One region of the Enterobacter sp. MG-EB028 genome, then DNA from elsewhere that is predicted to be linked to it. Evidence: riboswitches for the same ligand, from Rfam matches in the RefSeq annotation. Region 1 holds a riboswitch; each other region holds the start of a gene.
The links. Region 1 has a riboswitch for thiamine pyrophosphate ahead of thiM (hydroxyethylthiazole kinase). Riboswitches for the same ligand answer to the same signal wherever they lie in the genome.

Region 1 (9,660 bases):
CGTTTAAATATGTGGCAAAGGGCGAACAAATACTAATTATCTCCGATAAAAGAATCTGTTTTAGTTCGTAAAGTAATCAATTGTGTGACTGGTTGGACTCCCCCGGTGTCTTTAATTCATTGATTTTGTGGTAATTAATTATCATTACAAAGTGAGTGTGTGTAGCATTTTACATGCTTAACCCTAGAAAATTATTTTTCTGGGAAAAACCCGAAGTTAGATGAGGCTGAACCTTACTTGATAATTATTCTCAATCCATCATTCGAATGTGATTTATTCACATCAATGCCGGGCGGTAGCCACCGCCCTAAACCCTTTTTGTGTTTTCGCCACAAGTAAGAGCCTGAAGAGGCGGACGCCTCGAAAGGGGAGGTTATGGGGTTAGGGCGTGGAAGTTATCCACAGGAAAAGCGCGTTACGCACAGGCAGATCAGTTTTACAGTTTACTATGTGGAATTGCTCCCGGATGGGCAGGGAAGAGCCACAGTTATAGGGCGTTTACAGCGTCGGGGAGGCGGACACCCTGGAAGGGTACAGGTCTAATCTGTTGCGTGTATGTTAAAAAGGTGCATGTAACGGTCATTATGTTAAATGGTTGTCTAAAAGTTGACCAAGTTGGACCTTTCACCACTTCCATTTATGCAATATTCACACGGGCGCTCTGTAACGCTCTGTAAGCCTCGCAATGGGTTAGCTATGGGATAGTATAGAAAGAGGAGAGAAGACGCCACAGCGGCGCGTAAAGAGAGCCACACCAGGCCCCTCGCCTGGATATTTGGGAATAATAAACATTCTCATCTATGGATCTGGTTACCCTGCCTGGCTACTGTATCCAAACTCCCAGATATTTTCCCACCTAACTGGAAGGAATCCGCCCCTATTTTATGGTCGTGTATAGGTCAGGCTGAGGGAGGCTCGCCAGTGTACACCCCCTGGATTTGGTGATCTGTTAAGTTATTGATTTTGATCGATTTTAGATCAATCATCCGTTGGCGGGAATACCCCCACCCAGACGGATGGCACACAATGAATAACGATAAGTCAAACCACCCTAAACACTTCCAATACTTGGGCCGCATGGTCACTGTTTACCCTACACACACCATTATTGATGGTATAAAGATCAGCCGTTCCCGTCTTTCCTTTGCATTCCAATTGGAATTGGCAAAAGCACTTCGACTGCATGAAGAAAGCGTATGCAGAAAATAGATTCCATTTAAATCATCACGATTGAAATTATTTTCTTAAGCCGCCTTATGGGCGGTTTTTTTTGTGCCCGCCATTTATGTGTGGGACACAACGTGAGACACAAACTGGGACACAGAGGATTTTTTAGGGTTGAGTCTTTGGCTTTCCGCTGGCATTATCCAGAACAGGGATTAACGGGACGTTAATCGCAAGTCTTTGATTTTTATTTATTTGACTCGGGGTGCCCTTCTTTGTGAAGGCTGAGAAATACCCGTATTACCTGATCTGGATAATGCCAGCGTAGGGAAGTCAGATGCCTTCCCGGTCATCGCTTCTTCACGCAAGGCAGGAGCGAACCCATGCAGCCTGACCTGCTCGATTTACACGTTTTAAACCACTTCCGCACCCGTTGTCCGCTTACCCATTGTATGACCAACGATGTCGTACAGACCTTTACGGCCAACGTTTTGCTGGCACTTGGCGCATCCCCTGTAATGGTGGTTGAGGCCGAAGAGGCTGAACAGTTCGCCGCCGTCGCTGACGCGCTGCTGGTTAACGTCGGGACGCTGACTGCGCCGCGCGCGCAGGCGATGCGTCGGGCAATAGAAAGCGCCGTAGCGGCAGGCAAGCCCTGGACGCTGGATCCGGTTGCCGTGGGCGCACTGACGTTCCGCACCCGTTTTTGCCATCAAATCCTTGCCCTGCAACCGGCCGCCATTCGCGGCAACGCTTCAGAAATCCTGGCTCTGGCGGGAATGAGCGCGGGCGGGCGCGGCGTCGATACAACCGACACCGCGGCCAGCGCGCTACCTGCCGCTCAGGCGCTGGCCCGGCAAACCAATGCCATCGTAGTGGTCACCGGTGAGGTGGATTACATCACTGATGGGCAACGCACCCGCACGGTTACGGGAGGTGATCCGCTGATGACCCGCGTGGTGGGAACCGGATGCGCGCTTTCTGCCGTCGTAGCGGCCAGCTGTTCGCTGCCGGGGGACAGGCTGGATAACGTTGCCGCCGCTTGCGGATGGATGAAGCGAGCCGGAACGGCAGCCGTTACGCGCTCGCGCGGGCCAGGCAGTTTTGCCGCCGCGTTCCTGGATGAACTCTACACGCTGGAGGAGCAGGCATGAAGCGGATTAACGCCCTGACCATAGCCGGCACCGATCCCAGCGGCGGCGCGGGCATCCAGGCCGATCTGAAAACCTTCTCGGCCCTTGGCGCGTACGGTTGCTCAGTGATTACCGCGCTGGTGGCACAAAACACGCGCGGCGTACAGTCGGTCTACCGCATCGAGCCGGATTTTGTTGCCGCGCAGCTGGATTCGGTATTCAGCGATGTGCGTATTGATACCACCAAGATCGGCATGCTGGCCGAAACGGACATTGTGGAAGCGGTGGCCGAACGGCTTAAGCGCTATCAGGTGCAAAACGTGGTGCTGGATACCGTCATGCTGGCAAAAAGCGGCGATCCGCTGCTCTCCGCCTCCGCCGTCGAGACGTTGCGCAATAAGCTGCTGCCGCAGGTAGCGCTCATCACGCCCAATCTTCCGGAAGCTGCCGCGCTGCTGGGCGCGCCGCACGCGCAAACTGAACGGGAAATGAAAGAGCAGGGCAATGCGCTGCTGGCGATGGGCTGCGGGGCGGTGCTGATGAAGGGCGGGCATCTGGATGATGCTGAAAGCCCGGACTGGCTTTTTACCCGTGACGGCGAAATGCGGTTTACCGCCCCGCGCGTGCAGACCAAAAACACCCACGGCACAGGGTGCACCCTCTCAGCCGCGCTGGCGGCGCTGCGCCCGCGGCATGACGGCTGGGCCGATACGGTACGCGAAGCGAAAACCTGGCTTTCGGCGGCGCTGGCAAAAGCCGATACTCTGGAAGTCGGTCACGGTATTGGGCCGGTTCATCATTTTCATGCGTGGTGGTAACCCAGTATACTGGCAGGAAACACCACGCCTGAGAAAACAGAGATGGAACAAGCGCATACCCGGTTAATCGCTCAACTGACTGAACGGATCGCCGCGCCTGACAACACGCCGCTGTACCTGAAATTTGCCGAAACGGTAAAAAACGCGGTGCGCAGCGGGGTGCTGGAGCACGGGAACATTTTGCCCGGCGAGCGCGATCTGAGCCAGTTAACCGGCGTGTCGCGGATCACCGTGCGCAAAGCGATGCAGGCGCTGGAAGCCGAGGGGGTTGTGACGCGTGCCCGGGGTTACGGCACGCAAATTAACAACATCTTCGAATACTCGCTCAAGGAAGCGCGCGGTTTCTCTCAGCAGGTGGTGCTGCGCGGTAAAACGCCAAACACGCTGTGGGTCAATAAACGCGTGGTGAAATGCCCGGAAGAGGTGGCGGGCCACCTGTCGCTGGAGCCGAACAGCGACGTCTTTTTGCTGAAGCGTATTCGCTATGTGGATGACGATGCGGTGTCGATTGAAGAGTCCTGGGTACCGGTCGGGCTCATTCCCGATCCGGATGCGATAGGAATTTCGCTGTACGACTACTTCCGCAGTCAGAATATCTTCCCGCAGCGCACCCGTTCTCGGGTCAGCGCCCGCATGCCGGACAGCGAGTTTCAGGCGCACATTAAGATGGACGAAAAAATACCGGTGCTGGTGATCAAGCAGGTTGCGCTTGACCAGCAGCACCGGCCGATTGAGTACAGCATCAGCTACTGTCGCAGCGATCTATACGTCTTTGTGTGCGAGGAGTAATTCCTCACGCGTGGGCGCGCAATCCCCGCCGCGGTGGCTGACCACCCAGGACGCCACGGCATTCCCCAGCAGAACGGCGTCTGCCAGTGACCATCCCGCCGCCAGCCCGGCAAGCGTGCCGCCCGCGTGGCTGTCGCCTGCACCAATGGTGTCCACCACCGTGGCGGGAAACGCCGGAACAACGCCCGAGACGGCACCGTCATACCATGTAGCACCATCTTTATCGTGGCGCACAATCAGCGCGGCGCCGAAGCGCTGCTGCCACACCTCACCCAGGTGTTCAGCCTCCACACCCAGCCTTTCAGCAGCGAGCTCCGCTTCCTGACGATTAAGCGACACGATCGGTTTACAGGCCATAATCCGCGTCATCAGCGCGTCGGGAATATCCGCGATGCGCGGGCCAAAATCGATAAGTGCCGTCACGTCCTGCAGCCCTTCGAGCCAGCCCGTCAGCAGCTCGCCGCACGGCGAGGCCAACTGGTAGCCGGAGAGATAAACCAGACTGTTTTGCGGAACGTATAGCTCGTCAAGCCAGCGCTGCTGCCACTGGTTCTCGACGCCGCTAAAGGACATAAAGGTGCGCTCGCCGTCAGGCTCAACCAACGCCAGACACCAGCCGTTGTCGCCGGTTTCAGCCTCCACGGCGCTGCGCAGATCCTGCTTCGCCATCGCGTTGCGGATAATATCCGCCCACACGCCGTGGCCGACGGGAAGGGCGTTTTGCGCCGCAATGCCGAGCCGTTTCAGGGCGATGGCGATATTCAGCGCGCAGCCGCCAATATTTACCCCCTGCTGTTTAAGCTCGATATCACACCCGCGCCAGGGCAGGGCGTAGGCGTCGGCGATGACGTCAATTACCGCCGCGCCCAGCACCGTCACCGGGCGGGTGGCGTGCAGGGTGTCGAGACGTTGGGCAAATGAATTCATACGCCCTCCCTTTGCTCCCTGAAGTGCAGCAGCTTCTCGCTGTAGTGACCAAAATCGAGCTGGTTAACGGCGTCGAGCTCGGCCTTCAGCGCCGGGTCAATCGCCTGAACGCCGTGGAGCGCGCCGCAGATGGCTGTCGCCATCGCGCCGATGGTGTCGGTATCTCCGCCCAGATTGGCGCATAAAATCGCGCAGCGGTTCGGGTCGGTTCCCGCCAGTTCCACCATCGCAATGGCCGCCGGAACGGACTCTATGGTGCTGGTTCCTGCGCCAGTGAGCTGATAAATCTGCTCGCTGGCGGAGTCGATCCCATTGGCTTCCCGTACGGTCTTAAGCGCCAGCTCAATGCGCGCCGCCAGCGACGCGCTGAAGGTGGTGGTTTTTACCTCCTGCGCATAGCGAGCGATCCCCGGCAGCGCATCGACGATGTTCTGCCAGCGCTCTCCGTCGATGGCGCGGGAAACCGCCCAGGCAATCACCACCGCACCGGCGATGGCAAGATCCGATTTATGCGTTGGGCTGGAGGCCAGCGCCACCTGCCCCACAAAGTGTTCCAGCCGCGTCGCCGGGAGAAGGCAGCCCAGCGGGGAGGCGCGCATCGCCGCCCCGTTAGTCACGCCGTTGTTGTCCAGCTCGCTGACCGGCTTACCGTCCCGGATCGCGTTAAGCGCGATTTTCGAGGTCGGGCCAAGCACGTTCTTATTAAACGCGTCGAAGTCGAGCGCCCAGTTCAGGATATGCTTGCCGATAACGTCCGCGTTAATCTCGCCGTCGCACTCGATGATCGCATCCGCCAGGCACAGCGCCATCGAGGTATCGTCGGTGAACTCTGCCTGCCTGAAATAGCAGGCCGCGTTATTCTCTGCCGGGCCGGGTAAAAAGCGGTCGATCCAGCCGAAGTGCGCTTTGACGCGCTTTCTCGGCCACAGCTCCGACGGCATGCCCATCGCATCCCCTAATGCCTGCCCGTAAAGGGCACCGAGAACACGTTCTTGTTTCATTTAACTTCCCCTTGTGTCAGCGCGGTATCGCCATCAACCACCTCAATTGCGGTGATCTCTTTATCCGATTCGCGGAAAAACAGCATAAACAGCACGGCAATCACGGCAATCATGATTGCACCAAATGTCCACATTCCGGCCCAGTTGAAGGTCAGCCCATTCACCGGCTCTTTGTAGGCGAACATTTTTTCCATCATTACGCCGCCCAGGCGGTATCCCAGCAGGCTACCAAAGCCCTGGCAGCACAGCGTAATCAGGCCCTGCGCGGCGGTTCGCATATGCGCCGGCGCCTTTTTGTCCACGTAGATATACGCGGTGACGTAATAGAAGTCGTAGCTCACGCCGTGCAGCAGAATACCGAGGAACAGCAGGGCGTAGGTGAAGTACTGCTCCGCACCGCCGTAGACGAAGAACCCGTAGCGGATGGCGGCGGTAATCAGGCCCAGCAGTAAGACCTTCTTAATACCAAAGCGTTTGGTAAAGAACGGCAGGGCAAGCATAAAGAAGATTTCGGAGAACTGGCCGAGCGTCATCCAACCGGTGGCGTTTTTCATGCCCACTTCGGTGAGATAGCCGTTGGCGAAGATGTAGTAGAAAGCCAGCGGCATGGCGAACAGGAACGAGCAGAAGAAGAACACCAGGAAGTTTTTGTCGCGCAGCAGGATCAGCGCATCCAGCCCCAGCATGACTTTGAAATCCAGCTTGCCGGTACTTTTCGGCGGTGTGTTCGGCAGGAACAGGGCAAAGACGCCGAGCAGGGCGGAGCTGGCCGCCGTCATCAGCAGCGGGATATTGGTGTCGGAAATATCGTTGTAGCCCAGCATTTGCGGCAGAAACCCGCACGCCAGCCCCGAGGCGATCCAGCCGATGGTGCCCATCACGCGGATGCGCGGGAAGTCGGCCTCAACGTCATCCACGTTCGCGAAGGCGATACTGTTGGTCAGCGCGATGGTCGGCATATAGGTCAGGGAGTAAACCAGCAGCAGCGGGAAGAAGGTGCTGAACTGGGTTTGCTGCGCGGCGAAGTACATCAGGATCGCGCCGGCAAACATCAGCACCGACAGCACCTTCTGCGCGGCGAAGAAGCGGTCCGTCAGCGAGCCGACCAGGATCGGGGAGAGTATCGCGGCAATCGCGGTACAGGCGTAAGACCAGCCGATTTCCCCGGCGGTAAACCCGCTTTTGCTCAGCCACAGCCACAATGGCACAAACCACGCGCCCCAGATAAACCATTCAACAAACATCATGAATGACAGTTGGACTTTCGTTTTCATTTTTTAATCCTGCATGTCAGAGAGGGTATGCCTTTAACATACCACTCAATAATACCTTTTAAATACCTTTGTGGCGATTGTTTGATCAATGTAACAGTTTTGTTGTACACGAATCGAGCCAGCAGATTGTGCTGAAAAAAAATGCAAATGGTGGAAAATCTGTTAAGTCGGTACCAGGCTTAGTCTGCCCATAAAAAATGGGACTGGATAAACACACACCGACACGATGTCGGACTTACGGGAGTATCACATGACTGATATTGCGCAGTTGCTTGGCAAAGACGCCGACAGCCTTTTACAGCATCGTTGTATGACCATTCCAGCCGACCAGCTTTACCTGCCTGGTCACGACTACGTTGATCGCGTGATGGTTGATAACAACCGTCCGCCTGCGGTTCTGAGAAACATGCAGACGCTCTATAACACCGGGCGGCTCGGCGGCACCGGGTATCTCTCTATTCTGCCGGTGGACCAGGGCGTTGAGCATTCGGCAGGGGCCTCCTTTGCGGCGAACCCGCTCTACTTCGATCCAAAGAACATTGTTGAGCTGGCGATTGAAGCGGGCTGTAACTGCGTGGCGTCCACCTACGGCGTGCTGGCTTCAGTGTCGCGTCGCTATGCCCACCGTATTCCGTTCCTCGTGAAGCTGAACCATAACGAAACCCTCAGCTACCCCACCGAATATGATCAGACCCTCTACGCCAGCGTCGAGCAGGCGTTCAACATGGGGGCGGTGGCCGTTGGGGCGACGATTTACTTCGGCTCTGAACAGTCCCGCCGCCAGATTGAAGAGATCTCCGCAGCGTTTGAGCGCGCGCACGAGCTGGGCATGGTCACCGTGCTGTGGGCATATCTGCGTAACTCGGCGTTTAAAAAAGACGGGGTGGATTACCACGTGTCGGCTGACCTGACCGGGCAGGCGAACCACCTGGCGGCGACCATCGGCGCAGATATCGTGAAGCAGAAAATGGCCGAGAACAACGGCGGCTATAAGGCGGTGAACTTTGGCTACACCGACGATCGCGTTTACAGCAAGCTGACCAGCGATAACCCGATCGACCTGGTCCGCTACCAGCTGGCGAACTGCTACATGGGCCGTGCGGGGCTGATTAACTCCGGCGGCGCGGCGGGCGGTGATACCGACCTGTCAGACGCGGTGCGTACGGCGGTGATCAACAAACGCGCGGGCGGCATGGGGCTGATCCTTGGCCGTAAGGCGTTTAAGAAATCGATGGCCGACGGCGTGAAGCTGATCAATGCGGTTCAGGACGTCTATCTGGATAGCAAAGTCACGATTGCCTGACGCCTCCATCTCCCTCTCCCTGTGGGCTGAGTGATCCACACAAATTAATGCGAGCAGTGAACAATCCCCTCGCCCCTTTGGGGAGAGGGTTAGGGTGAGGGGGAACATACGGCTCCGGTGGTCATTCCGTTCACTTTATGTTCCTTGCTACTCTGTAAGGACATGGCCGGTGAACGTGCCAGGGCGGCTCAGTCGCCACCGCCCTGGCGACCCGGGCTCCCGGCGGTAAATCGCCGCTTCGCGGTGCCCTCAGCTTATTCCTTCAGGCTATCGGGTCGGGCATGAGCCTGCATCCCTGCAGGCCACGCCCTCTCGGCGCATCCGTGCGCCTCGCCCCGGCCTTACGGAAACGCTTCGGCGATTTACAGCCGGACCAGGGCGTCGCTGAAAGCCTTTAATCGTTCTGAAACAACATTATTGCTTCTGCTTAAAAATTACTGGGGATCCCTCAGCCCTGTGGGAGAGGGTTGGGGTGAGGGCATCATCGCGCACCGTGTAAAACATCAGCGCAAAAGCACACAGTCCGGCGGCAGCCGACACTGCAGCGCGCCGGGCAGCACCTCAATGCGGAACTGCGTCCCGCTCAGCGGCTCTCCGTCGAGGTTAAAGGTCATCCCGTGCGGAGCATTCACCTCAAACCACGCCGATTTCCCGGCGATGATATTCGGGCTCTCTTCCGGCTGCGTCAGCGTGGTAAACAGCGCGGGCAGCAGGCCGTCGCCGGTGAAAATACGCAGCTGTAGTTGACCGTCATTGATTAGCGCCTCCGGACAGAGCTGCTGCCCGCCGCCTGCCTGGCGGCCATTGCCAATCCCAATCACCAGCGCGTCACCCTGCCACTGAAAATCCTCGCCGCGAATTTCGCAGCGGTCCGGCTTAAGGGTGTCCATGCGCATCAGGCCGTGGATCAGGTATGATACGCCGCCCAGCGCCGCCTTCAGTTTTTCCGGCGTTTCGCTGGTGATGCGCGTGCCGAACCCGCCGGTTGCCATATTGATAAAGCAGGTTTTATCATTCACCTGGGCGATATCCACGGCGATAGCTTTGCCGAGGATCGCCAGCTGGAGCGCCTTTTCTAAATCCTCCGGGATCCCGGCGCTGGTGGCAAAATCATTGGCAGTACCAAGGGGTAAAACGCCCATCACCGGGCGGTCTGCCGGGGGCAGACCAATAAGCGCAGAGGCGATCTCATTGATGGTGCCGTCGCCGCCGCCGGAAATAATGGTGCTGACGCCTAACGCTAAGCCTTCG
Region 2 (9,660 bases), 2.4 Mb from region 1:
GGGCCGCACGCCAATCGAAGACCTGGCACGCGTAGTGGAAGCCGCCATCAACGCGGGCGCGAAAACCATCAACATCCCGGACACCGTCGGCTACACCATGCCGTTTGAGTTCTCCAACATCATCACCGGCCTGTATGAGCGCGTACCGAATATTGATAAAGCGATCATCTCAGTGCATACCCATGATGATTTGGGCCTGGCCGTAGGCAATGCCATCGCCGCGGTGCACGCCGGCGCGCGTCAGGTAGAAGGCGCGATGAACGGTATCGGCGAGCGCGCGGGCAACTGTTCGCTGGAAGAAGTGATTATGGCAATCAAGGTGCGCAAGGACATCATGGACGTGCACACCCGCATCAATCACAACGAAATCTGGCGCACCAGCCAGACCGTCAGCCAGATTTGCAACATGCCGATTCCGGCCAACAAGGCGATTGTCGGCACCGGCGCCTTCGCACACTCCTCCGGCATTCACCAGGACGGCGTGCTGAAGAACCGTGAAAACTACGAAATCATGACCCCGGAATCTATCGGCCTGAACCAGGTGCAGTTGAACCTGACCTCCCGTTCCGGCCGTGCGGCGGTGAAACACCGTATGGAAGAGATGGGCTATCAGGACAGCGATTACAACATGGATCAGCTGTACGACGCGTTCCTGAAGCTGGCCGACAAGAAAGGCCAGGTGTTCGATTACGACCTGGAAGCGCTGGCCTTCATCAACAAGCAGCAGGAAGAGCCAGAGCACTTCCGTCTGGATTACTTCAACGTGCAGTCCGGCTCCAGCGACATCGCCACCGCCTCGGTCAAACTGGCCTGCGGTGATGAAATTAAAGCGGAAGCGGCAAACGGCAACGGCCCTGTCGACGCTATCTATCAGGCGATCAACCGCGTCACCGAGTACGACGTTGAGTTAGTGAAGTATGACCTGACGGCGAAAGGACATGGTAAAGATGCGCTGGGTCAGGTGGATATCGTCGTCAACTACAACGGCCGCCGTTTCCACGGTGTGGGCCTGGCGACGGATATTGTCGAATCCTCCGCGAAAGCGATGGTGCATGTCCTGAACAACATCTGGCGCGCCGCTGAAGTCGAAAAAGAGTTGCAACGCAAAGCTCAGAATAAAGAGAACAACAAGGAAACCGTGTAATGTCGAAGAATTACCATATTGCTGTGTTGCCGGGTGACGGTATTGGCCCGGAAGTAATGGCACAGGCGCTGAAAGTACTGGAAGCCGTTCGCACGCGTTTTGCGATGAAAATTACCACCAGCCACTACGACGTGGGCGGGATTGCGATTGATAATCACGGAACGCCATTGCCGAAAGCCACCGTTGAAGGCTGCGAAAATGCCGATGCCGTGCTGTTTGGCTCCGTCGGTGGCCCAAAATGGGAACATCTCCCGCCGGCAGAGCAACCAGAGCGCGGCGCGCTGCTGCCGCTGCGTAAACATTTTAAGCTGTTCAGCAACCTGCGTCCGGCGAAGCTGTATCAGGGGCTGGAAGAGTTCTGCCCGCTGCGCGCGGACATCGCGGCCAACGGATTCGACATTCTCTGCGTGCGCGAGCTGACGGGTGGAATCTACTTTGGTCAGCCAAAAGGTCGCGAAGGCAGCGGCCAGCATGAGAAAGCGTTTGATACCGAGGTGTATCACCGTTTCGAAATTGAACGTATCGCCCATATCGCGTTTGAGTCAGCACGTAAGCGCCGCCATAAGGTGACCTCCATTGATAAAGCGAACGTGCTGCAGTCGTCCATTTTATGGCGCGAGATCGTCAGTGAAGTCGCTAAGCAGTACCCGGACGTTGAGCTGTCGCACATGTACATCGACAACGCAACGATGCAGCTGATTAAGGATCCGTCCCAGTTTGACGTGCTGCTCTGCTCCAACCTGTTCGGCGATATCTTGTCTGACGAGTGCGCGATGATCACCGGTTCTATGGGCATGCTGCCATCCGCCAGCCTGAATGAAGAAGGCTTTGGACTGTACGAACCGGCGGGCGGCTCCGCACCGGATATCGCCGGCAAAAACATTGCTAATCCGATTGCGCAGATCCTCTCCCTGGCCCTGCTGCTGCGCTATAGCCTCGATGCAGGCGACGCAGCAACCGCAATTGAAAACGCCATTAACCGGGCGTTAGAAGAAGGCGTCCGTACCGGTGACTTAGCGCGCGGCACGGCAGCAGTCAGTACCGATGAAATGGGCGACATTATTGCCCGCTATGTCGCTGAAGGGGTGTAATCATGGCTAAGACGTTATATGAAAAGTTGTTTGATGCGCACGTTGTTTACGAGGCACCAAACGAAACCCCGCTGCTGTACATTGACCGTCATCTGGTACACGAAGTGACCTCTCCGCAGGCATTTGACGGCCTGCGCGCGCACAAGCGCCCGGTACGTCAGCCGGGTAAAACCTTCGCGACTATGGATCACAACGTCTCCACCCAGACCAAAGACATTAATGCCTCGGGTGAGATGGCGCGTATCCAGATGCAGGAGCTGATCAAGAACTGCAACGAGTTTGGCGTTGAGCTGTATGACCTGAACCATCCGTATCAGGGCATCGTCCACGTGATGGGGCCTGAGCAGGGTATTACCCTGCCGGGCATGACCATCGTCTGCGGCGACTCCCATACCGCAACCCACGGCGCGTTTGGCGCGCTGGCCTTCGGGATCGGCACGTCTGAAGTGGAACACGTTCTGGCGACCCAGACCCTGAAGCAGGGGCGCGCCAAAACCATGAAAATTGAAGTAAAGGGTAAAGCCGCGCCGGGCATTACCGCGAAGGACATCGTGCTGGCCATCATCGGTAAAACCGGCAGCGCGGGCGGTACCGGCCACGTTGTGGAATTTTGCGGCGACGCGATTCAGGCGCTGAGCATGGAAGGTCGTATGACCCTGTGCAACATGGCTATTGAGATGGGCGCAAAAGCTGGCCTGGTCGCGCCGGACGAAACCACCTTCAACTATGTGAAAGGCCGTCTGCATGCGCCGAAGGGTCAGGATTTTGACGACGCGGTGGCGTACTGGAAAACCCTGAAAACCGACGACGGCGCGACCTTCGATACCGTTGTCACGCTGCAGGCGGAAGAGATCGCCCCTCAGGTGACCTGGGGCACCAATCCGGGCCAGGTGATTTCCGTCAACGACAGCATCCCGGACCCGGCGTCCTTCGCCGATCCGGTCGAGCGCGCCAGTGCGGAAAAAGCGCTGGCCTATATGGGACTGAAGCCAGGCGTACCGTTGACCGATGTCGCCATTGATAAAGTCTTTATCGGTTCCTGCACCAACTCACGTATCGAGGATTTACGCGCGGCGGCAGAGATTGCCAAAGGCCGTAAAGTGGCGCCGGGCGTGCAGGCGCTGGTGGTTCCAGGCTCCGGTCCGGTGAAAGCCCAGGCGGAAGCGGAAGGTCTGGATAAGATCTTCATCGAAGCAGGCTTCGAGTGGCGCCTGCCGGGCTGCTCAATGTGTCTGGCGATGAACAACGACCGCCTGAATCCGGGCGAGCGCTGCGCCTCTACCAGCAACCGTAACTTTGAAGGCCGTCAGGGCCGCGGTGGACGCACCCATCTGGTCAGCCCGGCAATGGCCGCCGCCGCGGCAGTTACCGGCCATTTCGCCGATATTCGCAGCCTGAAATAAGGAGACAATCATGGCAGAAAAATTTACCCAACATACGGGCCGTGTTGTCCCGCTGGACGCCGCTAACGTCGATACGGACGCGATCATTCCTAAGCAGTTTTTGCAGAAAGTGACCCGCACCGGTTTTGGCGCACACCTGTTTAACGACTGGCGTTTTCTGGACGACAAAGGCGAAGTGCCGAACCCGGAATTCGTCCTGAACTTCCCGGAATACAAAGGTGCCTCCATTCTGCTGGCGCGGGAAAACTTCGGCTGCGGCTCATCGCGTGAGCATGCGCCATGGGCGTTGACCGACTACGGCTTTAAGGTAGTTATCGCCCCGAGCTTCGCGGATATCTTTTACGGCAACAGCTTCAACAATCAGCTGCTGCCGGTGACGCTGAGCGACGAGCAGGTCGATGAATTGTTCGCGCTGGTTAAGGCGAACCCGGGCATGGCGTTTGAGGTGGATCTGGAAGGGGAAGTGGTGAAAGCCGGGGATAAGACCTACAGCTTCAGCATCGATGCCTTCCGTCGCCACTGCATGCTGAACGGTCTGGACAGCATTGGCCTGACGCTCCAGCACGAGGACGCCATCTCCGCGTACGAGAAAAAACAGCCTGCGTTTATGGGCTAAAAGCAGTGGCCCGCTGCACGCGGGCCATTGCTTCCCTCCGATACCTGTCAGACAATCGTTTCATTTCGTGAAGCCACCTCCCGGAATCAAACATCCTTGACCCGGCAGGTCAGCCCAAGCGTAACCACCGAAATCGCCGCAATCACCCAGTAAACCGAGGCATGGCCATAGCTTTGCGCCAGCGCCCCCTGAATCACCCCCGCCAGAATAACGCCCGTCGAAATGCTGTTGGTAAAAAGCGTGGTCGCAGAGCCTGCGCGTCCGGGCATAAGATCCTGGAACCAGAGCATGCCGATCCCGGCAACGATGCCAATAAACACAGCGTTAAACAGCTGCAGCGCAAGCAGCGCTTCACGCGAATGGAAAAGGATCAGTCCCGCGTAAAACAGCACCCCGGCCGCCACGGCGACGATCATCATCCGACGCTTTCCGAAGCGCTTCACGTAATACCCCGCCAGAATCATCGCTGGAATTTCCAGCCCGGCAGCTGTGCCCATTAAGATCCCGGCAAGCTTGTCCGGCAGGCCCAGATCGCTGCTGATCCACAGCGGCATATCAATGATGTACATGGTGTTGCAGGTCCACATCAGCGTGGAGGCAATAAACAGCATGCGGACGTTTTTATCCTGCCAGCCGCTCACCTGCGTGATGGGCTTATCCGTCGTCTGCTCAATCCGAGCGACGGACGGCAGCGCAAAGGCAATCAGCGCCAGGCTAATAATAAAAATGCCTGCCGCGATAGAAAACATGACCGTGAAGCCATAGTTCAGCGCCAGCATGAAGGCCAGCGGCGGGCCGATGACCCATGCAAGAGAGAGCTGCGCACGCATCACCGAGCTGAACATCACCACCTCCCGCGCCGAGCTGTCGGCGTATTCACGGGCCAGCGCGAACAGCTGCGGCATGGCGGTATTGGCAAGAGAGGCCAGCAGCACGCCGCAGGTAATGAGCGTCAGGTAGTGCCGGTTAAAGGCAAAAAGCAGCGCGTTGCCCACGGCCATCGCGCAGCAAAAGAGGATCAGCCTGCGGCGATCGCCCTGGCTGTCCGATCGTTTCGCCAGTCCCAGGCTAACGAGGATCCCGGCAATGGCGTTAACGGTATAAAACAGGCCAACCCAAAACGGCTGTGCGCCCACCTCGCGGCTGAGGAACAGGCTCAGCGTCGGCGCCTGTAGGGCCCCCGCCACGCCCATCATAAAGGCCACCAGCATAAAAGCGGCATATACGCCATTCAGGCGGCGCCCCATCGTCATCAACCACAGCATGCGCAAGTCCTTGTGAAAGCGAATCGAAATTGGGTGAAAGAATAAACGAAAAAAGCCAGCAAAAACATTTTGCTGGCGGGTGATAAACACCAATACTCAGTCACACATGATCGAGGCGAGTTAGCGGGAAGAGGTCGGTTTCGTAACGTCCCACTGCATCAGTTCTTCCAATATTTTCAGCCGTTGCTCTGCACACTGGCGGGCCAGCCAGGACGATCCTTTTGTCGCTGAAAAGTACTGCTGATAAAACTGACGTGCGGTAGACCTCTTCATAATTTACCTCCTCACTTCATCGGAAAGCATTATTGGCCTAATATAGGGATTAATAAATTGCTGATTTTTTGTCAGGAGTTCCTCTTTTATGCCATCCGGTCGACTGCAACAACAATTTATCCGCCTGTGGCAGTGCTGCGAGGGTCAATCGCAGGAGACCACGCTTAACGAGCTGGCAGAACTCCTCAACTGCTCTCGCCGCCATATGCGCACGTTGCTCAACACCATGCAGCAGCAGGGCTGGCTAAGCTGGGAGGCCGAGGCCGGACGCGGTAAGCGCTCACGCTTGACCTTCCTCTATACCGGTCTGGCGCTGCAACAACAGCGGGCGGAGGATCTGCTGGAGCAGGATCGCATCGATCAGCTGGTCCAGCTGGTGGGCGACAAGGCCGCCGTGCGCCAGATGCTGGTCTCGCATCTGGGGCGCAGCTTTCGTCAGGGCCGCCACATTATGCGGGTGCTCTACTATCGGCCAATGAAAAACCTGTTGCCCGGCACGGCGTTGCGTCGTTCTGAAACCCATATGGCCCGGCAGATATTCAGCGGCCTGACGAAAATAAATGAGGAAAACGGGGAACTGGAAGCGGACATCGCGCACCACTGGCAGCAGCTTTCCCCCCTGCACTGGCGTTTCTTTTTACGCCCGGGCATTCACTTCCACCACGGACGCGAGCTGGAGATGAGTGACGTCATCGCCTCTCTGGAACGCGCCCGCACGCTTCCGCTCTATTCGCACGTCTCGCGGATCCACTCCCCCACGGCCTGGACGCTGGACATTGAATTGTCGCAGCCGGACAGATGGCTGCCGTGGCTGCTGGGCTATGTGCCCTCAATGATCCTGCCCGGCGAATGGCGATCGCTGAACAATTTTGCCAGCCTGCCGATTGGCACGGGCCCCTACTCCGTGACGCGCAATACCAACAACCAGCTCAAGATCCGCGCCTTTGATGACTATTTTGGCTATCGGGCGCTGATCGACGAAGTGAACGTCTGGGTATTACCGGATCTCAACGAAGAGCTGAGCGCAGGCCTGACGCTGGAAGGCCCCACAACAAGCGAAAAGGCGTTCGAAAGTCGCCTGGAGGAGGGCTGTTACTACCTGCTCTTTGACAGCCGCAGCCACCGCGGAGCAAACCACGACGTCCGCACGTGGATCAGCCATGTTCTGGCCCCGGCTAACCTGATTTATCACGCAGAGGAGCAATACCAGACCTGGTGGTTCCCGGCATATGGCCTGCTTCCGCGCTGGCACCATGCTCAGCCGGTGCGCAGTGGAAAACCTGCCGGGCTGGAGACCATCACCCTCAGCTACTATCGCGATCACATTGAGCACCGTTTTATCGCGAAGATTATGAGCAAGCTGCTGGCGGCCGAAGGCGTGACGCTGGCGATACAGGAAGTCGATTATGATGAATGGCACCGCGGGGATGTCGTCAGCGATATCTGGCTCAATAGCGCCAACTTCACGCTGCCGCTTGATTTCTCGCTCTTTTCTCACCTGTATGAAGTGCCCCTCATTCAGCACTGTATCAACCGGGACTGGCAGCAGGACGCCGCGAAATGGCGGGCAGGCGAAATGGATCTGGCCGCATGGTGTCAGGAGCTGCTGGCCGGGCAGACGATCGTACCGTTGATCCACCACTGGCTGCTGATCCAGGGACAGCGCAGCATGCGCGGCCTGCGGATGAACACCCTGGGCTGGTTTGATTTTAAATCCGCCTGGTTTGCGCCGCCGGAACCATAACGCTTTCGTAATATTCACCAAATCATTACAATAGCGCCGTTCTCAACGGGGTGCTGCATCACAGATGTGCGCTGAGATAATACCCGTCGAACCTGATCCGGATAACGCCGGCGAAGGGATTTGAGGCTGTCGCTCAAAATCCTTTGCCACTCAACTCTGAGGTGCAAAGTGTTAAAAAAAGTTTTCCCCCTGCTGGCGCTGTTTGCGCTGCCTGCTTTCGCGAAACCCGTCCTGACGGTCTACACCTACGACTCCTTCTCCGCCGACTGGGGCCCTGGCCCGGTGGTAAAAAAAGCCTTTGAAGCCGACTGCAACTGCGAGCTGAAGTTCGTGGCGCTGGAAGATGGCGTGTCGCTGCTCAACCGTCTGCGCATGGAAGGGAAAAACAGCAAGGCCGACGTGGTGCTCGGGCTGGATAACAACCTGCTGGAAGCCGCGACGCAAACCAAACTGTTTGCCAAAAGCGGCGTGGCGGCAGATGCCGTCAACGTGCCGGGCGGCTGGAAAAACGACACCTTTGTGCCGTTCGATTACGGCTATTTTGCTTTTGTTTACGACAAAAATAAGCTGAAAAACCCGCCGAAAAGCTTGAAAGAGCTGGTGGAAAGTGACCAGAAGTGGCGCGTGATCTATGAAGATCCGCGTACCAGCACGCCGGGTCTGGGCCTGATGCTGTGGATGCAGAAAGTCTATGGAGATAAAGCGCCGGAAGCGTGGCAGAAACTGGCCGCCAAAACCGTCACCGTGACCAAGGGCTGGAGCGAAGCCTACGGCCTGTTCCTGAAAGGGGAAAGCGACCTGGTGCTGAGCTACACCACCTCTCCGGCCTACCACATCATCGCCGAGAAGAAAGACAACTACGCCGCCGCGAATTTTGCTGAAGGGCACTATCTGCAGGTGGAAGTGGCAGCGCGTACCGCCGCCAGCAAACAGCCGGAGCTGGCCGAGAAGTTCCTGAAGTTCATGGTTTCACCGGCGTTCCAGAATGCGATTCCCGCAGGCAACTGGATGTATCCGGTCACCAGCGTTGCGCTGCCCGCAGGTTTCGAGCAGTTGACCAAACCAACAACCTCGCTGGAATTTACGCCGCAGCAGGTCGCCGCGCAGCGTGCAGCATGGGTAAGTGAATGGCAACGCGCCGTCAGCCGTTAATTCCCGGCTGGTTAATCCCCGGCCTGCTCGCCGCCATGCTGATGGTGGTGGTCAGCCTGGGGGCATTCCTTGCGTTGTGGTTTAATGCGCCAGAGAGCGATCTGCTCGCGCTCTGGCACGACAGCTATCTCTGGCACGTTATCCGGTTCTCTTTCTGGCAGGCGTTTCTTTCTGCGCTGCTGTCAGCGATCCCGGCCATTTTCCTCGCGCGAGCGCTGTACCGCCGGCGTTTTCCCGGCAGGCAGGCTCTGCTGCGCCTGTGCGCCATGACGCTGATCCTGCCAGTTCTGGTGGCCGTTTTTGGCATTCTGAGCGTCTACGGTCGTCAGGGCTGGCTGGCTTCGCTCTTTGCATCTTTGGGGCTGGAGTGGACCTTTTCCCCTTACGGGCTGAAAGGCATTCTGCTGGCGCACATTTTCTTCAATATGCCGATGGCGACGCGCCTCTTTTTACAGGCGCTGGAAAACATTCCCGGCGAACAGCGCCAGATTGCGGCTCAGCTCGGCATGCGCGGCTGGTCGTTCTTCCGCTTTGTCGAATGGCCGTGGCTGCGACGTCAGATTGCCCCGGTGGCCGCGCTAATCTTTATGCTCTGCTTCGCCAGCTTTGCCACCGTGCTTTCGCTCGGCGGTGGGCCGCAGGCCACCACCATTGAGCTGGCGATTTATCAGGCCTTAAGTTACGACTACGATCCGGGCCGCGCCGCGCTGCTGGCGATGGTGCAGATGGCGTGCTGTCTGGTGCTGGTGCTGCTGAGCCAGCGACTGAGTAAAGCCATTCCCGCTGGCAGTAATCAAATAACCGGCTGGCGCGACCCGCAGGACAGCCTGCACAGCCGCGTCGCCGATTTTATCCTGATTACGCTGGCGCTCATGCTGCTGCTGCCGCCGCTGCTGGCCGTTATCGTTGACGGACTGAACCTCAATCTCACGTCCGTCCTGCAGCAGCCCGTGCTCTGGGAAGCAACGTGGA
Region 3 (9,660 bases), 1.9 Mb from region 1:
CTGCGCCCACGGCGGCGTCAGGACCATCATCTGCCCGCCGAACCCCACCGCGCTGGCGGTGATCAGCGGCGTATTCTCTGCCACGCAGGCGGCGTTGATGGCCTGACGCGTCGCCATATTATCGGTGCAGTCCAGCACCGCGTCGGCAAGGGCGACTTCACGCTGCAAATGTTCACCGCTCAGCCGCGTCTGAAGTGCAATCAGTTCGATATCGGGGTTGAGCTGATTCAGCCTCTGGCGCGTAACTTGCGCTTTAGGCTGGTTGACATCGTCTGTCGTGAAGAGGATTTGCCGCTGCAGGTTGCTGAGGTGCACTTCGTCGTCATCGGCCAGCACCAGCGTGCCCACGCCCGCACCGGCCAGATAGAGCGCGGCGGGCGCGCCTAATCCTCCCAGGCCAACAATCAGCACCCGGCTGGCGAGCAGCTTTTGCTGCCCGTCGATGGCGATATCTTCCAGCAGGATCTGACGGCTGTAGCGCATAAAATCGCGGTCATTCATTGCCAGCTCCTGCCAGCTGTAAAAGCTGTTCGGTGGCGGACCGCCAGTCTGCGGCCTGGGTGATGGCGCTGACGACGGCGATACTGCCGACGCCGGTCTCCAGCACTGCCGGGGCGCGTTCAAGGCTGATTCCGCCAATGGCGACGGTCGGGTAATCGGCAAGGCGCTTAACGTGACTCGCCAGCTGCGTCAGCCCCTGCGGCGCCGAGGGCATCTGCTTGGTTTGCGTCGGGAAGACGTGACCCAGCGCGATGTAAGAGGGGCGGGCCGTCAGCGCCACGTCGATCTCCATGTCATCGTGTGTTGAAACGCCAAGGCGCAGGCCAGCCTGGCGGATGGCGTTCAAATCGGTGGTTTCCAGGTCCTCCTGACCCAAATGGACACCATACGCCTGGTGCTTAATCGCCAGTCGCCAGTAATCGTTGATAAACAGACGCGCGTCGTAACGGCGTCCCAGCGTGATGGCGGCGACCACATCGGCCTCTACCTCTTCATCGCGCTTATCCTTGATGCGCAGCTGGAGGGTGCGAACGCCGGCCTCAAGCAGGCGTTCGATCCACTCCACGCTGTCCACCACCGGATAGAGCCCTAAACGGAAGGGCACGGAGGGGAAATCAGGCTGGTACATTACGCCTCCTCTTTTTTGAGGTAGATTTCGCCGCCTTTCGTGCGGAAGTTTTCTGACATGTCCGCCATGCCGACTTCAATGGTCTGCGCGGCGGCGTAGTCGCGCACCTCCTGGCTAATTTTCATCGAGCAGAACTTCGGCCCGCACATGGAGCAGAAGTGCGCCACCTTACCCGATTCCTGCGGCAGGGTTTCATCGTGGTAGGCGCGGGCGGTGAAGGGATCGAGCGCCAGGTTAAACTGGTCTTCCCAGCGGAATTCAAAGCGCGCTTTGGACATGGCGTTGTCGCGGATTTGCGCACCCGGGTGGCCTTTCGCCAGATCCGCCGCGTGGGCGGCAATCTTGTAGGTAATCAGCCCCTGCTTCACGTCCTCTTTGTTAGGCAGGCCGAGGTGCTCTTTCGGCGTCACGTAGCAGAGCATGGCGCAGCCGAACCAGCCGATCATTGCCGCCCCAATGCCTGACGTGAAGTGGTCATAGCCCGGCGCAATATCGGTCGTCAATGGCCCCAGGGTGTAGAACGGCGCTTCGTGGCAGTGTTCCAGCTCCTCGGTCATGTTGCGGCGGATCATCTGCATCGGCACGTGGCCCGGGCCTTCAATCATTACCTGCACGTCATACTCCCAGGCGATTTTGGTCAGTTCGCCCAGCGTGTGCAGCTCGGCAAACTGCGCTTCGTCGTTGGCGTCGCGAATTGAGCCCGGACGCAGGCCGTCGCCCAGCGACAGCGAGACGTCATAGGCGGCGCAGATTTCGCAGATCTCGCGGAAGTGCTCGTAGAGGAAGTTTTCCTGATGATGGGACAGGCACCACTTCGCCATAATGGAACCGCCGCGCGAGACGATGCCGGTCAGACGCTTCGCCGTCATCGGCACATAGCGCAGCAGCACGCCTGCGTGAATGGTGAAGTAGTCCACACCCTGTTCCGCCTGCTCCAGCAGCGTGTCGCGGAACGCTTCCCAGGTGAGGTTTTCGGCGATGCCGTTGACCTTCTCCAGCGCCTGATAAATCGGGACGGTACCGATCGGCACCGGGCTGTTACGCAGGATCCATTCGCGGGTTTCGTGGATGTAGCGGCCAGTAGAAAGATCCATTACCGTATCCGCGCCCCAGCGCGTTGACCAGACCAGCTTTTCCACCTCTTCTTCGATGGATGACGTCACCGCCGAGTTGCCGATGTTGGCATTGACCTTCACCAGGAAATTGCGGCCAATAATCATCGGCTCGGATTCCGGATGGTTAATGTTGGCGGGGATAATGGCGCGGCCGGCGGCCACTTCGTCACGCACAAACTCCGGGGTGATGTTTTCCGGCAGGCGAGCGCCAAAGCCTTCGCCCGGATGCTGGTGGCGTAGCACTTCGCTGCGGATGCGCTCGCGACCCATGTTTTCACGGATGGCGATGAACTCCATCTCCGGCGTGACGATCCCTTGGCGCGCGTAGTGCAACTGGGTCACGCATTTGCCCGCTCTGGCGCGTTTTGGCGTCAGCAGGCCGGTAAAGCGCAGCTCGTCCAGACCGTCGTCGGCCAGACGTTCTTTGGTATACGCAGAGCTGCGCACGCTCAGCTCTTCGCAGTCGTTACGCGCGTCAATCCACGGCTGGCGTAGCTTTGCCAGGCCCTGTTGGACGTTGATGGCAACATCAGGATCGCCGTACGGGCCTGAGGTGTCATACACCGGCACGGCTTCGTTGTCTTCGTACTGCGGGTTCTCTTTGCTGCCGCCAATAAGCGTCGGGCTAAGCTGGATTTCACGCATCGGCACGCGGATATCGGCCTGCGAGCCGGTGATGTAGATACGTTTCGAGTTTGGGAAGGCGGTCCCTTCCAGGGTATCGATGAAGCGTTGGGCGTGTTCGCGCTGTTCGCGACGGGTCAATTTAGCGATAGACATAGCTCATTCCAAAAGTGAAGGACATGGCTTGTCAGACGACGGATGAAGCAAGAGAAGATCGCCCAGGGGCGATTCAACAGCAGTGTAACTCTTGTTCCCTTCGCAGGTATTAGCCTGATCAGGTTCCGCGGATCCCGAATTAACGGTCTCAGCCCGCGCGTTCAGGCGCTGGGCACTCCGACAAGAAAAATCCCCCTCCGTAGAGGGGCGAATGGTTGTAAATTACTCGTTAACGATTAAGAACTCAAGCCGGGCGCACGACGTTATCTTCGTGGCTGACGTCCAGGCCGTTATCCAGGGCGAGGGCGATCAGCTTATCTTCCAGCGTGAATCGCTCTTCCAGCGCTTCGCCAAGGTCGGAAAGCGCCTGCTGGAACTCAAGATAATTATCGTGATCGATGGCATTCTCGAGCGTGGAATCGTAGTAATCCATAATCTGCTGGGTATTGGCTTCCAGTAGTGGACAAAGTTTGCTGGCCGCTAAACAGGGATTTGTGCCTTCCATTTCGCGGATAATACGTTCATAAATGTTGAAATGGCCGTCGGAAAGGTAGTCGACCAGGCTCTGACAAAAATCATCCAGCGCTTTTTCGTTCAGCCGCATAAAGGATTCTTTGCCAGGCTTAAGACCGACCAGATTGTAATACGCCACGAGGAGATGCTTGCGTACATGTAGCCAGCGATCCACCAGTGTGTTACTTCCTCCAACGCGCTCCGTCAGGCTTTCTAGCTGGTTTAACATGGTCGACTCCGCAAAGTTTAGAATGGGATCTACTTATCCAAAATGTAACCACAATGCTAACAACATGTCAGTGAAGCGAAGGTAGTGCAATAGATATGGATCGTATTATTGAAAAATCAGATCTGGGTTGGTGGATCGTCAGTCACGAACAGAGGTTGTGGCTGCCCGGTGGAGAAATACCCTACGGTGCGGCAGAAACGTTCGATCTCGTGGGCCTGCCTGCGCTCAGGATCGGCGAGTGGCAGGGTGAGCCCGTATGGTTGATCCAACAAGCGCGTCGTCAGGATATGGGATCCGTTCGCCAGGTGCTTGATCTGGATGCGGGACTGTTCCAGCTCGCGGGGCGGGGCGTGCAGCTGGCGGAGTTCTATCGCTCGCACAAATACTGCGGCTATTGCGGGCATACCATGCACCCAAGCAAAACCGAGTGGGCGCTGCTCTGCGGCCACTGCCGTGAACGTTATTATCCGCAGATCGCACCGTGCATCATCGTCGCCATCCGGCGCGACGATTCCATCCTGCTGGCGCAGCATACCCGCCATCGCAACGGCATTCATACCGTCCTCGCCGGGTTCGTCGAGGTGGGCGAAACGCTGGAGCAGGCGGTAGCGCGCGAGGTGATGGAAGAGAGCGGAATCAAGGTGAAAAACCTGCGCTACGTCACCTCGCAGCCGTGGCCGTTCCCGATGTCGCTGATGACGGCGTTTATGGCTGAATATGACAGCGGCGAGATCGTTATCGACCAGAAAGAGCTGCTGGAGGCAAACTGGTATCGTTATGACGATCTGCCTCTTTTACCCCCACCGGGTACGGTGGCGCGTCGGCTGATAGAAGATACCGTGGCGATGTGTCGGGCCGAGTATGAGTAGTGTTACACTGAGGCCATGACGCTTAAGGAACTGCAAAAATGACCGAACTGAAGAACGATCGTTATCTGCGTGCGCTGCTGCGCCAGCCCGTTGATGTCACCCCGGTGTGGATGATGCGCCAGGCGGGACGCTATCTGCCAGAGTACAAAGCCACGCGCGCGCAGGCGGGTGATTTTATGTCGCTGTGCAAAAATGCCGAGCTGGCCTGTGAAGTAACGCTCCAGCCGCTGCGCCGCTTCCCGCTGGATGCCGCCATTCTCTTTTCGGACATTCTCACCATTCCGGACGCCATGGGCCTTGGGCTCTATTTTGAAACCGGCGAAGGCCCGCGCTTCACCTCCCCAATCAAAAGCAAAGCCGACGTGGATAAGCTGCCGATCCCCGATCCGGAAGACGAGCTGGGCTACGTGATGAACGCCGTACGTACCATTCGCCGTGAGCTGAAAGGTGAAGTGCCGCTGATTGGCTTCTCCGGCAGCCCGTGGACGCTGGCGACCTATATGGTTGAAGGGGGCAGCAGCAAAGCCTTCACCATGATTAAAAAGATGATGTACGCCGAGCCGCTGGCCCTGCATGCGCTGCTCGACAAGCTGGCGAAGAGCGTCACCCTCTATCTGAACGCGCAGATTAAAGCGGGCGCGCAGTCGGTGATGATTTTCGATACCTGGGGCGGCGTGCTGACCGGGCGCGATTATCAGCAGTTCTCCCTGTACTACATGCACAAAATCGTCGACGGCCTGCTGCGTGAAAACGAAGGCCGCCGCGTGCCGGTGACGCTGTTCACCAAAGGTGGCGGCCAGTGGCTGGAAGCGATGGCTGCAACCGGCTGCGACGCGCTGGGCCTCGACTGGACCACCGATATCGCCGAAGCGCGCCGTCGCGTGGGCGACAAAGTGGCGCTGCAGGGCAATATGGATCCGTCCATGCTCTATGCGCCGCCAGCCCGCATTGAAGAAGAAGTGTCGACTATACTGTCTGGTTTCGGCCAGGGTGAAGGCCACGTGTTTAACCTCGGCCACGGCATCCATCAGGATGTGCCGCCAGAACACGCAGGCGTATTTGTGGAGGCGGTGCATAGGCTTTCAGCCCAGTATCACAAGTAAGGAGAGGTTATGGATCTCGCGTCGCTACGCGCTCAGCAAATCGAACTGGCTTCATCGGTGATCCGTGAGGATCGTCTGGATAAGGATCCTCCGCAGTACATTGGTGGAGCGGACGTCGGGTTCGAGCAGGGTGGGGAAGTGACGCGAGCGGCGATGGTCGTACTGAAATACCCTTCGCTTGAGCTGGTGGAGTACAAGGTGGCACGTATCGCGACCACCATGCCGTACATTCCGGGTTTCCTCTCCTTTCGCGAATATCCCGCGCTGCTGGCAGCGTGGGAACAGCTCTCGCAAAAACCTGACCTGCTGTTTGTCGATGGACACGGTATTTCCCACCCGCGCCGCTTAGGCGTTGCCAGCCACTTTGGGCTGCTGGTGGATGTGCCGACCATCGGCGTTGCCAAGAAGCGCCTGTGTGGGGCGTTTGAGCCGCTCTCCCCAGAGCCTGGCGCGCTGGCGCCGCTCATCCATAAAGGCGAGCAGCTGGCGTGGGTCTGGCGCAGCAAGGCGCGCTGTAACCCGCTGTTCATCGCCACCGGGCACCGGGTCAGTATGGACAGCGCCCTGGCGTGGGTTCAGCGCTGCATGAAGGGCTACCGTTTACCTGAGCCGACGCGCTGGGCGGACGCCGTTGCCTCCTCGCGTCCGGCTTTTGTTCGTTGGCAGGAAATTCAGCCGTGATTCAGGTAAACTGCGGCTAATTTTCGATTCGAGACATCATCATGCTACAAAACCCGATTCATCTGCGCCTTGAGAAGCTGGAAAGCTGGCAGCACGTGACGTTTATGGCTTGCCTGTGCGAGCGCATGTATCCCAACTACGCCGCGTTCTGTAAGCAAACGGAGTTTGGCGAAGGCCAGATTTATCGCCGCATCCTGGATTTAATCTGGGAGACGCTGACGGTGAAAGACGCGAAGGTGAACTTCGACTCTCAGCTGGAAAAGCTGGAAGAGGCGATCCCGGTTGCGGATGATTTTGACCTGTACGGAGTTTATCCGGCGATTGATGCCTGCGTCGCGTTAAGCGAGCTGCTCCACTCTCGTCTGAGCGGTGAAACGCTGGAGCACGCTATCGAAGTCAGTAAGGCCTCGATTACCACCGTCGCCATGCTGGAGATGACCCAGGCAGGTCGTGAAATGACCGACGAAGAGCTGCGTGCCAATCCGGCCGTAGAGCAAGAATGGGACATCCAGTGGGAAATTTTCCGCCTGCTGGCAGAGTGTGAAGAACGCGATATTGAGCTGATCAAAGGTCTGCGAGCGGACTTACGTGAGGCCGGTGAGAGCAATATTGGTATAATTTTTAACCAATGAGACAACAAAACGTGATTTAACGCCTGTTTTGTCGCTCCTCGACTCTTCCCTTCTGCCCCCCGTCTGGTCTACATTTGGGGGGCGAAAAAAAGTGGCTATCGGTGCGTGTATGCAGGAGAGTGCTTTTTTGGCATTTTCGTCGCACTCGATGCTTAGCAAGCGATAAACACATTGAAAGGATAACTTATGAACAAGACTCAACTGATTGATGTAATTGCGGACAAGGCTGATCTGTCTAAAGTGCAGGCTAAAGCTGCTCTGGAATCTACCCTGGCTGCTATTACTGAGTCTCTGAAAGAAGGCGATGCTGTACAACTGGTTGGTTTCGGTACCTTCAAAGTGAACCACCGCGCTGAGCGTACTGGCCGCAACCCGCAGACCGGTAAAGAAATCAAAATCGCCGCAGCTAACGTGCCGGCATTTGTTTCTGGTAAAGCACTGAAAGACGCTGTTAAGTAAGACGCGTGGCAGTGAACAGTTTTAGCGAAGGGGCGGCAACGCCCCTTTTGTCTTTCTGGCGTGGAACGCTCGCGCTGGCAGGCGTGCTGTTGCTGTCAGCCTGTAGCCACGATTCCTCCCTCCCTCCGTTTACCGCCAGCGGTTACGCGGACAACCAGGGGGCGGTCAGGATCTGGCGCAAAGATTCCGGTGGCGAAGTGCATCTGCTTTCTGCCTTCAGCCCGTGGCATAGCGGCAATACGTCGACTGCGGAATATCGCTGGCAGGGAGATGACCTGTCGCTGATTGAACTGAACGTCTACAGCAAAACCCCCGAACACGTGAAAGTGCGTTTTGATGACCATGGCGAGCTGAGCTTTATGCAGCGTGAAGTCGGCGGTCAAAAACAGCAGCTTTCCAGCGATCAAATCGCCCTCTACCGTTACCGTGCCGAACAAATCCGCCAGACAAGCGACGCGCTGCGTCTGGGACGCGTTGTGCTGCGCCAGGGGCGCTGGCATACCGATGGGACGGTGACCACCTGCGAAGGGCAGACGGTGAAGCCTGAGCTCGAATCCTGGGCGACCGAACATATTCAACGCCGTCAGCGTCATTCATCAATGGAGGTGAGTGTGGCGTGGCTGGAAGCGCCGGAAGGCTCTCAGCTGCTGCTGGTGGCGAACGAAGACTTCTGCACCTGGCAGCCGACAGAGAAAAGTTTTTGATTTAAGTTCCCTCTCCCTTGAGGGAGAGGGTTAGGGTGAGGGTGTGAAATTACTCGCCCTGCTCACGCGCAATCGCGCGATAACCGATATCCTGGCGGCTGAAGCTGCCGTCCCAGTGAATATCCGCCATCAGCGCATAAGCGCGCTTCTGCGCTTCTGCCACGGTATGGCCCAGCGCGGTGGCGCACAGCACGCGGCCACCGTTGGTGAGGACGCGATCGTCGTCAGCCAGCTTCGTCCCGGCGTGGAACACCTTCGCACCGTCAATTTCTTCCAGCGGCAGGCCGTGGATTTCATCGCCGGTGCTGTAGCTACCCGGATACCCACCCGCAGCAATCACCACGCCCAGAGACGCGCGCTCGTCCCACTCTGAGGTTTTCTCGTCGAGCTTGCCTTCGCAGGCTGCCAGACACAGTTCCACCAGATCGGATTTCATGCGCAGCATGATAGGCTGTGTTTCCGGATCGCCGAAGCGGCAGTTGAATTCAATCACCTTCGGGTTGCCCTGCTTGTCGATCATCAGACCTGCGTAAAGGAAACCAGTGTAGGTATTGCCTTCCGCCGCCATCCCTTTCACGGTAGGCCAGATGATGCGGTCCATGGTGCGCTGGTGCACTTCGTCAGTCACTACCGGAGCAGGGGAGTAGGCGCCCATCCCGCCGGTATTCGGGCCGGTATCGCCGTTGCCCACGCGCTTGTGATCCTGGCTGGTGGCCATCGGCAGAACGTGCTCGCCGTCGACCATCACGATAAAACTCGCCTCTTCACCGTCGAGGAACTCTTCGATCACGATGCGGTGGCCCGCGTCGCCAAAGGCGTTGCCGGCCAGCATATCGTGAACAGCGGCTTCGGCTTCCTCGAGGGTCATCGCGACGATAACACCTTTCCCGGCGGCCAGACCGTCGGCCTTGATGACAATCGGCGCGCCTTTTTCACGTAAGTAGGCCAGGGCTGGCTCTACTTCGGTGAAGTTCTGATATTCCGCCGTCGGGATGTTATGACGCGCGAGGAAATCTTTGGTGAAGGCTTTGGAGCCTTCCAGCTGGGCTGCACCCTCCGTTGGGCCGAAGATTTTCAGACCGGCTGCGCGGAAGGCATCGACGACGCCAATCACCAGCGGCGCTTCCGGGCCTACAATCGTCAGGTCGATTTTCTCGCTCTGGGCAAAGCTCAGCAGCGCCGGGATATCGGTCACGCCGATAGCCACGTTCTGCAGCGCGGGTTCCAGCGCGGTACCGGCGTTACCCGGTGCCACAAAGACGGTATCAACCAGCGGAGACTGCGCCGCTTTCCACGCCAGAGCGTGTTCGCGCCCGCCGTTACCAATCACTAATACTTTCATTTTCAGCTCCGGGAATTAATGGCGGAAGTGGCGCATGTCGGTGAAGATCATCGCGATGCCGTGTTCGTCGGCGGCGGCAATCACTTCGTCGTCGCGGATAGAGC

Region 2: linked by a shared signal. The riboswitch ahead of thiB (thiamine ABC transporter substrate binding subunit) and the one ahead of thiM (hydroxyethylthiazole kinase) in region 1 are both predicted to bind thiamine pyrophosphate.
Region 3: linked by a shared signal. The riboswitch ahead of thiC (phosphomethylpyrimidine synthase ThiC) and the one ahead of thiM (hydroxyethylthiazole kinase) in region 1 are both predicted to bind thiamine pyrophosphate.

Annotation. Positions count from the first base shown of each region.
Region 1 covers NZ_CP195079.1:3,167,845-3,177,504, reverse strand. Annotated here, with positions in the region: TPP riboswitch at 1,416-1,512, shown strand; gene thiM (hydroxyethylthiazole kinase) at 1,548-2,318, shown strand; gene thiD (bifunctional hydroxymethylpyrimidine kinase/phosphomethylpyrimidine kinase) at 2,315-3,115, shown strand; gene ACR42C_RS15055 (GntR family transcriptional regulator) at 3,158-3,904, shown strand; gene ACR42C_RS15050 (PfkB family carbohydrate kinase) at 3,878-4,831, opposite strand; gene ACR42C_RS15045 (ADP-ribosylglycohydrolase family protein) at 4,828-5,832, opposite strand; gene ACR42C_RS15040 (nucleoside permease) at 5,829-7,106, opposite strand; gene fbaB (class I fructose-bisphosphate aldolase) at 7,357-8,409, shown strand; gene yegS (lipid kinase YegS) at 8,913-9,660, opposite strand, start outside.
Region 2 covers NZ_CP195079.1:774,776-784,435, reverse strand. Annotated here, with positions in the region: gene leuA (2-isopropylmalate synthase) at 1-1,144, shown strand, start outside; gene leuB (3-isopropylmalate dehydrogenase) at 1,144-2,235, shown strand; gene leuC (3-isopropylmalate dehydratase large subunit) at 2,238-3,638, shown strand; gene leuD (3-isopropylmalate dehydratase small subunit) at 3,649-4,254, shown strand; gene ACR42C_RS03610 (sugar efflux transporter) at 4,341-5,519, opposite strand; gene sgrT (glucose uptake inhibitor SgrT) at 5,640-5,792, opposite strand; gene sgrR (HTH-type transcriptional regulator SgrR) at 5,881-7,536, shown strand; TPP riboswitch at 7,573-7,673, shown strand; gene thiB (thiamine ABC transporter substrate binding subunit) at 7,705-8,688, shown strand; gene thiP (thiamine/thiamine pyrophosphate ABC transporter permease ThiP) at 8,664-9,660, shown strand, end outside.
Region 3 covers NZ_CP195079.1:242,509-252,168, forward strand. Annotated here, with positions in the region: gene ACR42C_RS01060 (HesA/MoeB/ThiF family protein) at 1-501, opposite strand, end outside; gene thiE (thiamine phosphate synthase) at 494-1,129, opposite strand; gene thiC (phosphomethylpyrimidine synthase ThiC) at 1,129-3,024, opposite strand; TPP riboswitch at 3,103-3,214, opposite strand; gene ACR42C_RS01075 (Rsd/AlgQ family anti-sigma factor) at 3,269-3,766, opposite strand; gene nudC (NAD(+) diphosphatase) at 3,862-4,635, shown strand; gene hemE (uroporphyrinogen decarboxylase) at 4,674-5,738, shown strand; gene nfi (deoxyribonuclease V) at 5,748-6,419, shown strand; gene ACR42C_RS01095 (YjaG family protein) at 6,461-7,051, shown strand; gene hupA (nucleoid-associated protein HU-alpha) at 7,238-7,510, shown strand; gene ACR42C_RS01105 (DUF1481 domain-containing protein) at 7,522-8,214, shown strand; gene purD (phosphoribosylamine--glycine ligase) at 8,264-9,556, opposite strand; gene purH (bifunctional phosphoribosylaminoimidazolecarboxamide formyltransferase/IMP cyclohydrolase) at 9,572-9,660, opposite strand, start outside.